Regions from separate parts of the Microbacterium jiangjiandongii genome, predicted to be linked through region 3. Evidence: predicted binding sites of a transcription regulator. Region 3 holds the regulator's gene; each other region holds the start of a gene.
The links. The regulator LexA, encoded in region 3, represses DNA repair genes until DNA is damaged. The targets are predictions, from matches to a motif close to TCGAACANNTGTTCGA.
Positions count from the first base shown of each region.

Region 1 (3,271 bases), 380 kb from region 3:
GGCCGCGGGGCGTACGCCCCATGAACCCGATGCGCACGAGATACGGCTCCACCACAGACTCGATCGTCTCGGCCTCCTCGCCGACTGTCACGGCGAGAGTGCTCAAGCCCACAGGTCCGCCACGGAAGCGTCGGACGAGCGCGTCGAGCACCGCGCGGTCGAGTCGGTCCAGCCCGATCGGGTCGACGTCGTACAGCTCGAGCGCGGCGTTGACGTCTGCCTGCGTCGCCGCGGGCCCGCCGTCGAAGGCGCTCGCGCGCCCGCCCTGGCCGTGCACGATGACGTAGTCGCGCACGCGCCGCAGCAGGCGGTTGGCGATGCGGGGCGTGCCGCGGGAGCGTCGGGCGATCTCGGCGCGCGCATGCGCCGGAAGCCCGACGCCGAGCACGAGGGCCGAACGCTCGACGACGCGCTCCAGTTCGCTCGGCTCGTAGTACTCGAGGTGCGCGGTGAACCCGAATCGGTCCCGCAGCGGGTTGGGGAGCATGCCCGAGCGCGTCGTCGCCCCGACGAGGGTGAAGGGCGCCAGCTCGAGCGGGATGCTGGTGGCACCCGCGCCCTTGCCCACCATGATGTCGATGCGGAAGTCCTCCATCGCGAGGTACAGCATCTCCTCGGCCGACCGGGCCATGCGGTGGATCTCGTCGATGAAGAGCACTTCACCGGGCGTGAGGCTCGACAGTAGTGCCGCCAGATCTCCGGCGTGCTGGATGGCGGGCCCCGACGACAGGCGCAGCGGCCGGTCGCTCTCGTGGGCGACGATCATCGCCAGCGTGGTCTTCCCCAGTCCCGGGGGCCCGGAGAGCAGGATGTGGTCGGCCGGGCGCTGCTGGATGCGCGCCGCCTCGAGCAGCAGCTGCAGCTGGCCGCGCACCTTGTGCTGGCCAACGAACTCGGCCAGGGAGCTGGGTCGGAGTGCCCCCTCGACGGCGAGCTCGATCTCGTCCTGCGGCTCGGCGGGATTGCGGGTGTCGTCATCCACCGGCGGGCTCCTTGCGGGAGGGTCCCAGCTGGGCAAGTGTCAGGCGCAGCAATGCCGAGACGTCGCCGCGCTGACGCTCGGATGCCGCCTCTGCCACAGGGCCCACGGCCTCTGCCGCGATCCGCTCGCTCCAGCCGAGGCCGACGAGAGCGGCCACCACCTGGGCGATGACCTTGTCGTCGGCCTTTCCCGGGGCGACCGCGCCTGCCGTGGCGCCGAGCCCGAGGGCCTGCAGCTTGCCCGCGAGCTGCACCACGATGAGCTTCGCCGTTTTGGGTCCGATTCCCGACACGCGACGGAACGGCGCGTCGTCTTCGGCCGAGACCGCCTGCGCGATCTGATCGACGGTCAGCGAGGCGAGTACGCCGAGGGCGGACTTGGGGCCCACGCCCGACACGCTGATCAGCTGGAGGAACACGCTGAGCTCGTCGCGCGTGGCGAACCCGAACAGTGCCAGCGCGTCTTCGCGCACGACCAGGTGGGTGTGCAGCACGATGTCGTCACCGACGTGGAACCCGCGCGAGAGCTGCGGGGTGACCGCGATGGAGAAGCCGACACCGCCGACGTCGACGATGACGGTGTCGGAATCGAGGTGCAGCACGCGCCCGCGTGCGGAGGAGATCATGCTCCGAGCCTACGGCCGCCTTCGGACGTTTGTTCTATCGACACGCGCCTGGGCCGGGGCCGACCCTGTCTTCCCACCTCCCCCCACTGCCTGCGGGAGCACCCTCAGAACGGGGGTGGGTCTTCGGCGGCGGCCAGGGCGGTGAATTCGAGGACGCGTCGTGGGATGTCGAGGTGGATCCGGCCGGTGGGACTGGTCCATTCCAGGATGCCGTCGGCTTTCTGGATCACGGTCCAGGCGCTGGCGTGTTTGAGGGTGTGGTGGCGGACGCAGAGGTTGGCGAGGTTGCACAACGCGGTGGGTCCGCCTCGGGCGTGGTCGACGGTGTGGTCGTGGTCGCAGTAGTAGACGGGTCTTCGGCATCCGGGGAACCGGCAGTGCTCGTCGCGGGCGTCGAGGTGCCTGCGTTGTGCCCGGTTGGGGCGGTAGGTGTCGACGTGCTGGACGGCGCCGGTGGTCGGGGAGGTGAACACCCGCTCCCAGAGGTCTGCGGTGGCGACAAGGTGGCGGGCGGTGTCGGGGTCGATGGGCCCGTATCCGATGAGTTCGGCCGGTGCGGTGCCTTCGCCGGTGAGGGTGGCGGCGGGGATGACGATCTGCACGTGCGCGGTGATCGCCTGCCCGGCGGGGATGCTGCTCGAGGAGACGGGTGTGCTGGCGTGGCCGGTGAGCAGCAGGTCGGTGAGGACGTCGGCGCGGACCTGGTCGGGGGTGCGCGTGTCGGTCGCCCCAGGGTCTGTCGGCTCGGTAGTCGCAGGGTCGGTGTCCCCCGGTTGGGTCGACGCGTGGCCGCTGCCCGTCGGCTTCTCTGCGGCGGCGCGCCGGGCGGCAATCACCTCGCGGGCGTGCTGGGTGAGCCGATCGCGGATCGCGTACGCCAGCACCGCGGGCAGCACCGCGGCAAGCTCCGCCATGCCGTCGTCGAGGTCTCGCACCCACACCCGCCGGCCGGCGGCGGCCTCGGCGTGACGCTCGGCCAGGGGTACGGGGTGCAGTTTCTGCGCGATCATCGCGATGATCGGTTTCGCCCGCCCCGGTGTCTCCCGTTCGCAGACGACCAGGGCGGCCTGTTCGAATCGGGCTCGCGCGTCGGGGTCGGTGATGCGGGCGCCGGCATCCTGAATGATCCGCACGTGCGCCGTGTCGATCGCCCCGGCCCGTAACGCCGCGACGGTCGCGGCGAACCCGGTCACCAGCACGGTCGCGTCATGCATCCGGTCCTGGATCACCCGGTCGGATCGGCGCATCACTGTGGCGACGTCGGCGGCCATCTCCCGCAGCGGCATCTCCCTCTCCCGGCCCGCGCTGGAGGGCACGCGGGCGGTGTGCTCCGCGGCGATCGCATCCGCCCGGGCCAGCAACCCGAGCTCTTCGGCCTGCAGCGCCGCGATGCGCGCGCGGGTGCGTTCCAGCTCGGTCAGCACCGCGCCGCGCGACCGCGTATCGCGTCTCGTGGTGGCTGCCGGGCGGGTGCTCATACCCATTATTCTGACGAGGGCCACCGACATTGAGAGACACGAAATCGCAGGCCAGGGCCCGATTGTGGATAACTTCTGCCGGCATTCGCCTGTGGAGGAAACGACGACCTCCGCAGCCCTCAGCGCCGCGTCACGCGCTCCGCATCCGCCCACGCCCGCTGCGCCGGCGTCAGCGTCCCCGACCCC
Region 1 covers NZ_CP126740.1:1,391,933-1,395,203, forward strand. Annotated here, with positions in the region: gene ruvB (Holliday junction branch migration DNA helicase RuvB) at 1-982, opposite strand, end outside; gene ruvA (Holliday junction branch migration protein RuvA) at 975-1,607, opposite strand; gene QNO14_RS06350 (HNH endonuclease signature motif containing protein) at 1,712-3,085, opposite strand; gene ruvC (crossover junction endodeoxyribonuclease RuvC) at 3,205-3,271, opposite strand, start outside.
Region 1: a site for LexA is predicted at 1,629-1,644, ahead of ruvA (Holliday junction branch migration protein RuvA). Genes of this name have one in related genera too.

Region 2 (3,271 bases), 1.2 Mb from region 3:
CGCCCGTCGCACCGGATCGGTCGCCTCCGTCGACCTGTCGATGACGGCCGCGGGGTCGGGCGAAGTGCGCTGGCCCGTCGCCGACTTCAGCTACCAGAGCTACAACCTGTTCGGTGGATACGCCGGACACAAGGGCTTCGACATGATGACCGGTACGGGAACGCCGATCTTCGCTGCGGCATCCGGTGTCGTGCGCACCTCGACCGACGGCGGCGGCAGCTACGGCGCCGTCGTGATGATCGACTCGGTCGTCGGCGGCCAGAAGGTCAGCACCACCTACGCCCACATGTCCTACGGCACCCGCGTCGTCTCGGCCGGCCAGACCGTGCAGGCCGGGCAGCTGATCGGCCAGGTCGGTCAGACCGGGTACGCGACGGCCCCGCACCTGCACTTCGAGGTGCAGGTCAACGGCTCGTACATCGACCCGCTGGCCTGGCTCCAGTCCAACGCAGGCTGACGCCGCGTCGTCGCGAGGTTCGTGCCGACGCTGGATCGCTGTGCGCGTGCGACACGCGCACCCGCCGTTCATCCGCGCTCCGGAGCCGGTGCGGTGTGGGTGGGTTACCCTGATCCCGACGCTGAGAGAAGGCGGAGGGAAGCCGATGGGCGGCACGCGACGCATCCGAACCACGGATGTGCTCGGGCTGTTCGCCCTTCGGCATCATGAGAACGGATGCTGCGGCTCTGCCGCCGCGCGCCAGGCGCTGTCTGTGAAGACGGCGCCTTTTTTCATGCCCTTTTTCGTGCCCGCCGCCGATCGATCGTCACGTGAGTCGAATATCCGAGAATCCGTCCCGGCCATTCGAGAGGACATCGATTGTGCGCACACTGGTGCTGAACGCCGGCTACGAGCCGCTCGCCGTGGTCTCCTTCAAGCGGGCCCTGGTGCTCGTGATGAACGACAAGGCCACCATCGTCGAATGTGTCGAGGGTGACCCGGTCTGGGCCGCGAGCGGGGCGTACGACCGCCCCGCCGTCATCCTGCTGACCCGCTATGTGCGGGTGCCGGGGGCGCGTCGCGTGCCGGTGACCCGCCGCGGGGTGCTGCGCCGCGATGCGCACCACTGCGGATACTGCGGCAAGACCGCGACGACGATCGACCACGTGATGCCGCGGTCCCGAGGGGGCGAGGACTCGTGGGAGAACCTCGTCGCGGCATGTGTGCGCTGCAACAACGCCAAGGGCGACCGCACCCCGCAGGAGATGGGGTGGGAGCTGCGCCTCGTGCCGCACGCCCCGCGCGGCGGGCAGTGGACCGTGCGCGGCACCGAGCGTGCCGACCCGCGGTGGGAGCCGTACCTGGCGCTTGCCGCGTAGCGGACTCCGGTGCGTTGCGGCGGCCGCGCTCGTTGCGGCATCCGTCCCGCCGCCGCATCCGCGCCGCCGCGGCATCCACCCCGCCGCGGCATCCACCCCGCCGAGAAACCACTTTCGGGGTGAGACACCACGCAATGCGGTGTTTCTCATCCGAAAGGTGGTTTCTCGCGGTGAAGAGGCGGCCGGCGAAGCGCGGGCGGATGCCGGTGATCGGCGGGCCCGGCATCGATTCTTGAGGAGTTGGCCTCGGGAGGCAGGGGACGAGGCGGGCCACAGGGGCCGGGATCCCGCCACTCACACGCCCGGAGGCGATGTCGGAACCCGAGCGTATCTTCGACCACGACGTTGATGATCTAGAACATCCGTTCTAGTCTGTGTTGGTGAGGTCGATCGTGCGCAATCCAGCTGCTGCAGAAGACGTGCAGCGTCTGCGCGCGCAGCTCGAGCGCGTGCAGGGGCGGCGGATGGATGCCCCCGTGTTGCCGGCCGACCCGGCGCTCGCGGGCCTGCTCCCGGGGCGAGGGCTGCGGCCGGGGTCGGCGTACGCACTCGGCTCGTCGCTCACCCTGCTCTCCGCCCTGCTGGCCCCGCCGTCGCAGGCGGGATCCTGGTGCGGGGTCGTGGGCATGCCCGAGTTCGGCGCCGAGGCGGCCGAGCGGGTGGGGGTCGCTCTCGACAAGCTGGTACTGATCCCCGAGCCCGGCACCCGGTGGCTGGCGGTCACGGCCGCCGTCGCCGAGGTGCTGCCCGTGGTGGCGGTGCGCCCGCCCTCGCGGGCGAGGGATGCCGACATCTCGCGGCTCGCCGCCCGCCTGCGCGAGCGCGGCGCGGTGCTGCTGGTGCAGGGCACGTGGCCGCAGACCGAGGCGATGATCGACGTCAGCGACCCGGTGTGGTCGGGGGTCGGCGACGGCCACGGCTACCTCGCCGCGCGCGAGCTCACCGTCACCGTAAGCAGCCGCCGATCGCCCGTGCCGCGCCGCGCGCGCGTGCAGCTGCCGGCATCGTCGGGGCAGGTGGCCGCGGCATCCACTCCGGTGCCGCGCTCGGCACCGATGCCGCTTCCGATCCGGGCGGCGGGATGAGTACCGCACCCGATGCCCCCGTGCCCCGCACCCTCGTGCTGTGGCTGCCGGACTGGCCCGTCGTCGCCCTCGCCCGTGAGGCGGGGGTGGATGCCGCCGCGCCCGTCGCCGTGCTCGACAAGGGGGCGGTGGTCGCCTGTTCCGCCGCCGCCCGCGCCGAGGGGGTGCGCCGGGGCCAGCGCCGCCGCGACGCGCAGGCGCGGTGCCCGCAGCTGACGGTCGCCGACGCCGACCCCACCCGCGACCAGCGGGTGTTCGCCCCGCTCATCGCCCGGATCGAGGAGCTCGCCCCCGGGGTGCAGCTCATGCGGGCGGGCCTGTGTGCGCTGCGCGCTCGGGGGCCGGCCCGCTACTACGGCGGCGAGGAGCGCGCCGCCCACACCCTGCGCGACGCGATGGGCGACACCGATGCCCGCATCGCCATCGCCGACGGCCCCTTCACCGCGGAGCAGGCCGCCCGCCGCACCCTCGCCGAGGCGCCGGTGCGCATCGTGCCGGCGGGGGAGTCCGCCGCCTTCCTCGCGCCGCTGCCGATCACCGTGCTCGACGAGCCCGACGTCGTCGACCTGCTGGGGCGGCTCGGTGTGCAGAGCCTCGGGCAGTTCGCGGCCCTGCCCGCCGAGCGCGTCGGCGAGCGGTTGGGGGAGCGCGGCATCCGCCTGCACTCCCTCGCCGCGGGGCGCGACTCGCGTCCCGTGCAGCCGCGTACGCCGCCGCCGGATCTCGACCGCGAGGTGTCGTTCGAGCCGCCGCTCGAGATCGCCGACCAGGTGGCCTTCGCCATGCGCGTCGCCGCCGAGGAGTTCATCGGCGCGCTCGGCGCCCTCGACCTCGTGTGCACCGAGCTGCGGGTGCAGATCACCGGCGAC
Region 2 covers NZ_CP126740.1:2,237,402-2,240,672, reverse strand. Annotated here, with positions in the region: gene QNO14_RS10290 (M23 family metallopeptidase) at 1-457, shown strand, start outside; gene QNO14_RS10285 (HNH endonuclease) at 820-1,317, shown strand; gene imuA' (DnaE2-dependent mutagenesis accessory factor ImuA') at 1,698-2,402, shown strand; gene QNO14_RS10275 (DNA polymerase Y family protein) at 2,399-3,271, shown strand, end outside.
Region 2: a site for LexA is predicted at 1,672-1,687, ahead of imuA' (DnaE2-dependent mutagenesis accessory factor ImuA'). Genes of this name have one in related genera too.

Region 3 (3,271 bases):
GTCGATCAGCGCCGGATCGGCGGCCAGATAGCCCACCCGGGCGCCGGCGAACGCGAAGGCCTTGCTCATGGTGCGTGAGACGACCAGGCGCTCCCGCCCCGGCAGCAGCGTGATCGCCGACTGCTGGTCGTGGGGCGCGAACTCCGCGTACGCCTCATCGACGACGACGATGCCGTGACTGGCGTCGTAGACCGCCTCGACGACGTCGAGCGGCAGCGGCGTGCCCGTCGGGTTGTTCGGCGCGCAGAGGAAGATGACGTCCGGCGACGCGTCGGCGACCTGGGATGCCGCGTCGGACGGGCTCAGGGTGAAGTCGTGCGCTCGGTGGCCGGCGACCCATGCAGCCCCCGTCCCGCGGGTGAGCAGCGGATACATCGAGTACGTCGGCGCGAAGGAGAATGCGGTGCGTCCCGGCCCTGCGAAAGCCTGCAGCACGTGCTGCAGGACCTCGTTCGATCCGTTGGCCGCCCAGATCTGCTCGGGCCCGAGGCCGTGTCCGAGGTACTCGGCGAAACCCTCCCGCAGCGCCGTGAACTCGCGGTCGGGATAGCGGTTGATGTCGCGCAGCGCGCGGGCCACCGAGTCGAGGATGTCACCGGCCACCTCGTCGGGAACGGGATGGGTGTTCTCATTGACGTTGAGGGCGACAGGCAGGGCAGCCTGGGGTGCGCCGTACGGGGTCTGGCCGCGCAGATCGGCGCGGAGGGGCAGGTCGTCGAGACTCACGATCACCCCTCCCATGCTAGAGCGCATGGCGCGATCAGCGGCCCGGGGCGTACTCCAGCGGGATCGACAGGCGCTGGCCGGCGGCGACGGCCGAGGTCTCGAGCGCGTTGAGACGGACGATGGCGTCGATGACGTCACGCGGATCCGCCTGCGGGGCCACCTCTTCGGCGATACCCCAGAGCGACTCCCCCGGCGCGACCGTCACGGTCTCGAAGCTTCCGGCGGGCGCGGAGTCGGCGACCGTCGCCAGGGCTCCCCCTCCGCTGAGGACAGCGACGGCGACGACGGCGACGGCGGGCAGTGCGGCGATGCCGACCAGCACGCGTCGACCGCGGGAGGTGATCCGCAGCCGCGTGGCGGACGGCGTGGGTCCGGCGAGCTGGATGGTGGTCATGGGTCCTCCTCTGTGGCGATCTTCGTATCCGACTCTCGGCCGGGAGAGCCGGATACGAAGTTCTCTTCCGAAGTTATCTTCGAAGTTATAGACTGTCAAGCACGAAACTCGCTCGCAGATCGATCGCACGCGACACGCGCGCACCTCGACCTGTCGGCATCCGTCACCGGATACGGTTTCGATAGGAGCACCCCACCACGGACCTCCGACATTCGAAGACGCTGCCCCGCGCGGCGAGACGGGAGAGGGCGATGACCGACGTGACACCGGTCGGCCGCGAGCGGGCTCAAGACAAGCCGCAGACGCGCCGACGCAAGAGCCTCAGCGAGAAGCAGCTCGCGATCCTCGAGGTGATCCAGCGGTCGATCGCGCGCCACGGCTATCCGCCGAGCATGCGCGAGATCGGCGACGCGGTCGGATTGAAGTCGCTCTCGAGCGTCACCCACCAGCTCAACCAGCTCGAGCTCAGCGGCTACCTGCGCCGCGACGCCGGCAAGACGCGCGCGATGGAGGTGCTGATCGACCTGCCCGGCTCCGCCGCCGAGAACCCGGCCGACGCCGCTCCGTCGGTGGGCGACGCCGCCCTCGTGCCGCTGGTCGGCCGCATCGCCGCGGGAGTCCCCATCACCGCCGACCAGCAGGTCGAGGAGATCTTCCCCCTACCGCGTCAGCTCGTCGGCAAGGGCGACCTGTTCATGCTCAAGGTGAGCGGCGAGTCGATGATCGACGCCGCCATCTGCGACGGCGACTGGGTGGTCGTGCGCTCCCAGGCGACCGCGGACAACGGCGACATCGTCGCGGCGATGCTCGACGGCGAGGCCACCGTGAAGACCTTCCGTCAGCGTGACGGGCACACGTGGCTGCTCCCGCGCAACAGCGCGTTCGAGCCGATCCTGGGCGACGAGGCCGTCGTGCTCGGCAAGGTCGTGGCGGTGCTGCGGGCGATCTGACGCGCAGAGCCACGAGGAGGGGATGCCGCGACGACTGCGGCATCCCCTCCTGCGTTCCTGCGCCGGTGGCGGTCAGAGCCGACGACCGCCCCGGCGGCTCCGGTCAGACGCGCGCGGCGACCTCCTCGCGCACGGCGTGTGCGGCCGCCACCAGATTCCCCAGCGAGCGCACCGTCTCGTCGTAGCCGCGGGTCTTGAGCCCGCAGTCCGGGTTGACCCACACCTGTCCGACGGGAAGCTCGTCGACCGCGCGCCGCAGCAGCGCCGCGATCTCGTCCGTCGACGGCACACGGGGAGAGTGGATGTCGTAGACGCCCGGCCCGACGCCGCGCGCGAAGCCCGAGTTGCGGATGTCGGCGATGACCTCGCCGCGGCTGCGGGCGGCCTCGATGGAGGTGACATCGGCGTCGAGCGCTGCGATCGCCTCGATGACGACCGCGAACTCCGAGTAGCAGAGGTGGGTGTGCACCTGGGTGGCCGGCGCGGCCCCGGCGGTGGCGAGCCGGAACGCCGCAACGGACCAGTCGAGGTAGGCCGCCTGGTCGGCCGTCTTGAGCGGCAGCAGCTCCCGCAGCGCCGGCTCGTCGACCTGCACGATGCGCAGGCCCGCGGCCTCGAGGTCGGCGATCTCGTCGCGCAGCGCCAGGGCGACCTGGTCGGCGGTCTCGGCGAGCGGCTGGTCGTCGCGTACGAACGACCACGCGAGAATCGTCACCGGTCCCGTCAGCATGCCCTTGACGTGCTTCGCGGTGAGCTTCTGCGCATACGCCGACCAGGCGACGGTGATGGGGGCCGGCCGCGCGACGTCACCCCAGAGGATCGACGGCCGCGTCGCCCGTGAGCCGTACGACTGCACCCACCCGTTGCGCGTCACCGCGAATCCGTCGAGGTTCTCGGCGAAGTACTGCACCATGTCGTTGCGCTCCGCCTCACCATGCACCAGCACGTCGAGCTCGAGCTGCTCCTGCAGCGCGATCACCTGCCGGATCTCGTCGCGGAGGAACTCCCGGTATTGCTCGCCGTCCAGACGCCCGGCGGCGTGCGCGGCGCGGGCGCGGCGGATCTCGGGGGTCTGCGGGAACGACCCGATGGTCGTCGTGGGGAGCACCGGAAGGCCCAGTGCCGCTGTCTGCGCCTGCTCGCGCTCGCGAGCCGGCACACGCCGGTAGTCGCCCGGGGTGAGCCCCCCTGCGCGCGAGCG
Region 3 covers NZ_CP126740.1:1,014,191-1,017,461, reverse strand. Annotated here, with positions in the region: gene QNO14_RS04515 (histidinol-phosphate transaminase) at 1-741, opposite strand, end outside; gene QNO14_RS04510 (LysM peptidoglycan-binding domain-containing protein) at 761-1,120, opposite strand; gene lexA (transcriptional repressor LexA) at 1,372-2,070, shown strand; gene metE (5-methyltetrahydropteroyltriglutamate--homocysteine S-methyltransferase) at 2,174-3,271, opposite strand, start outside.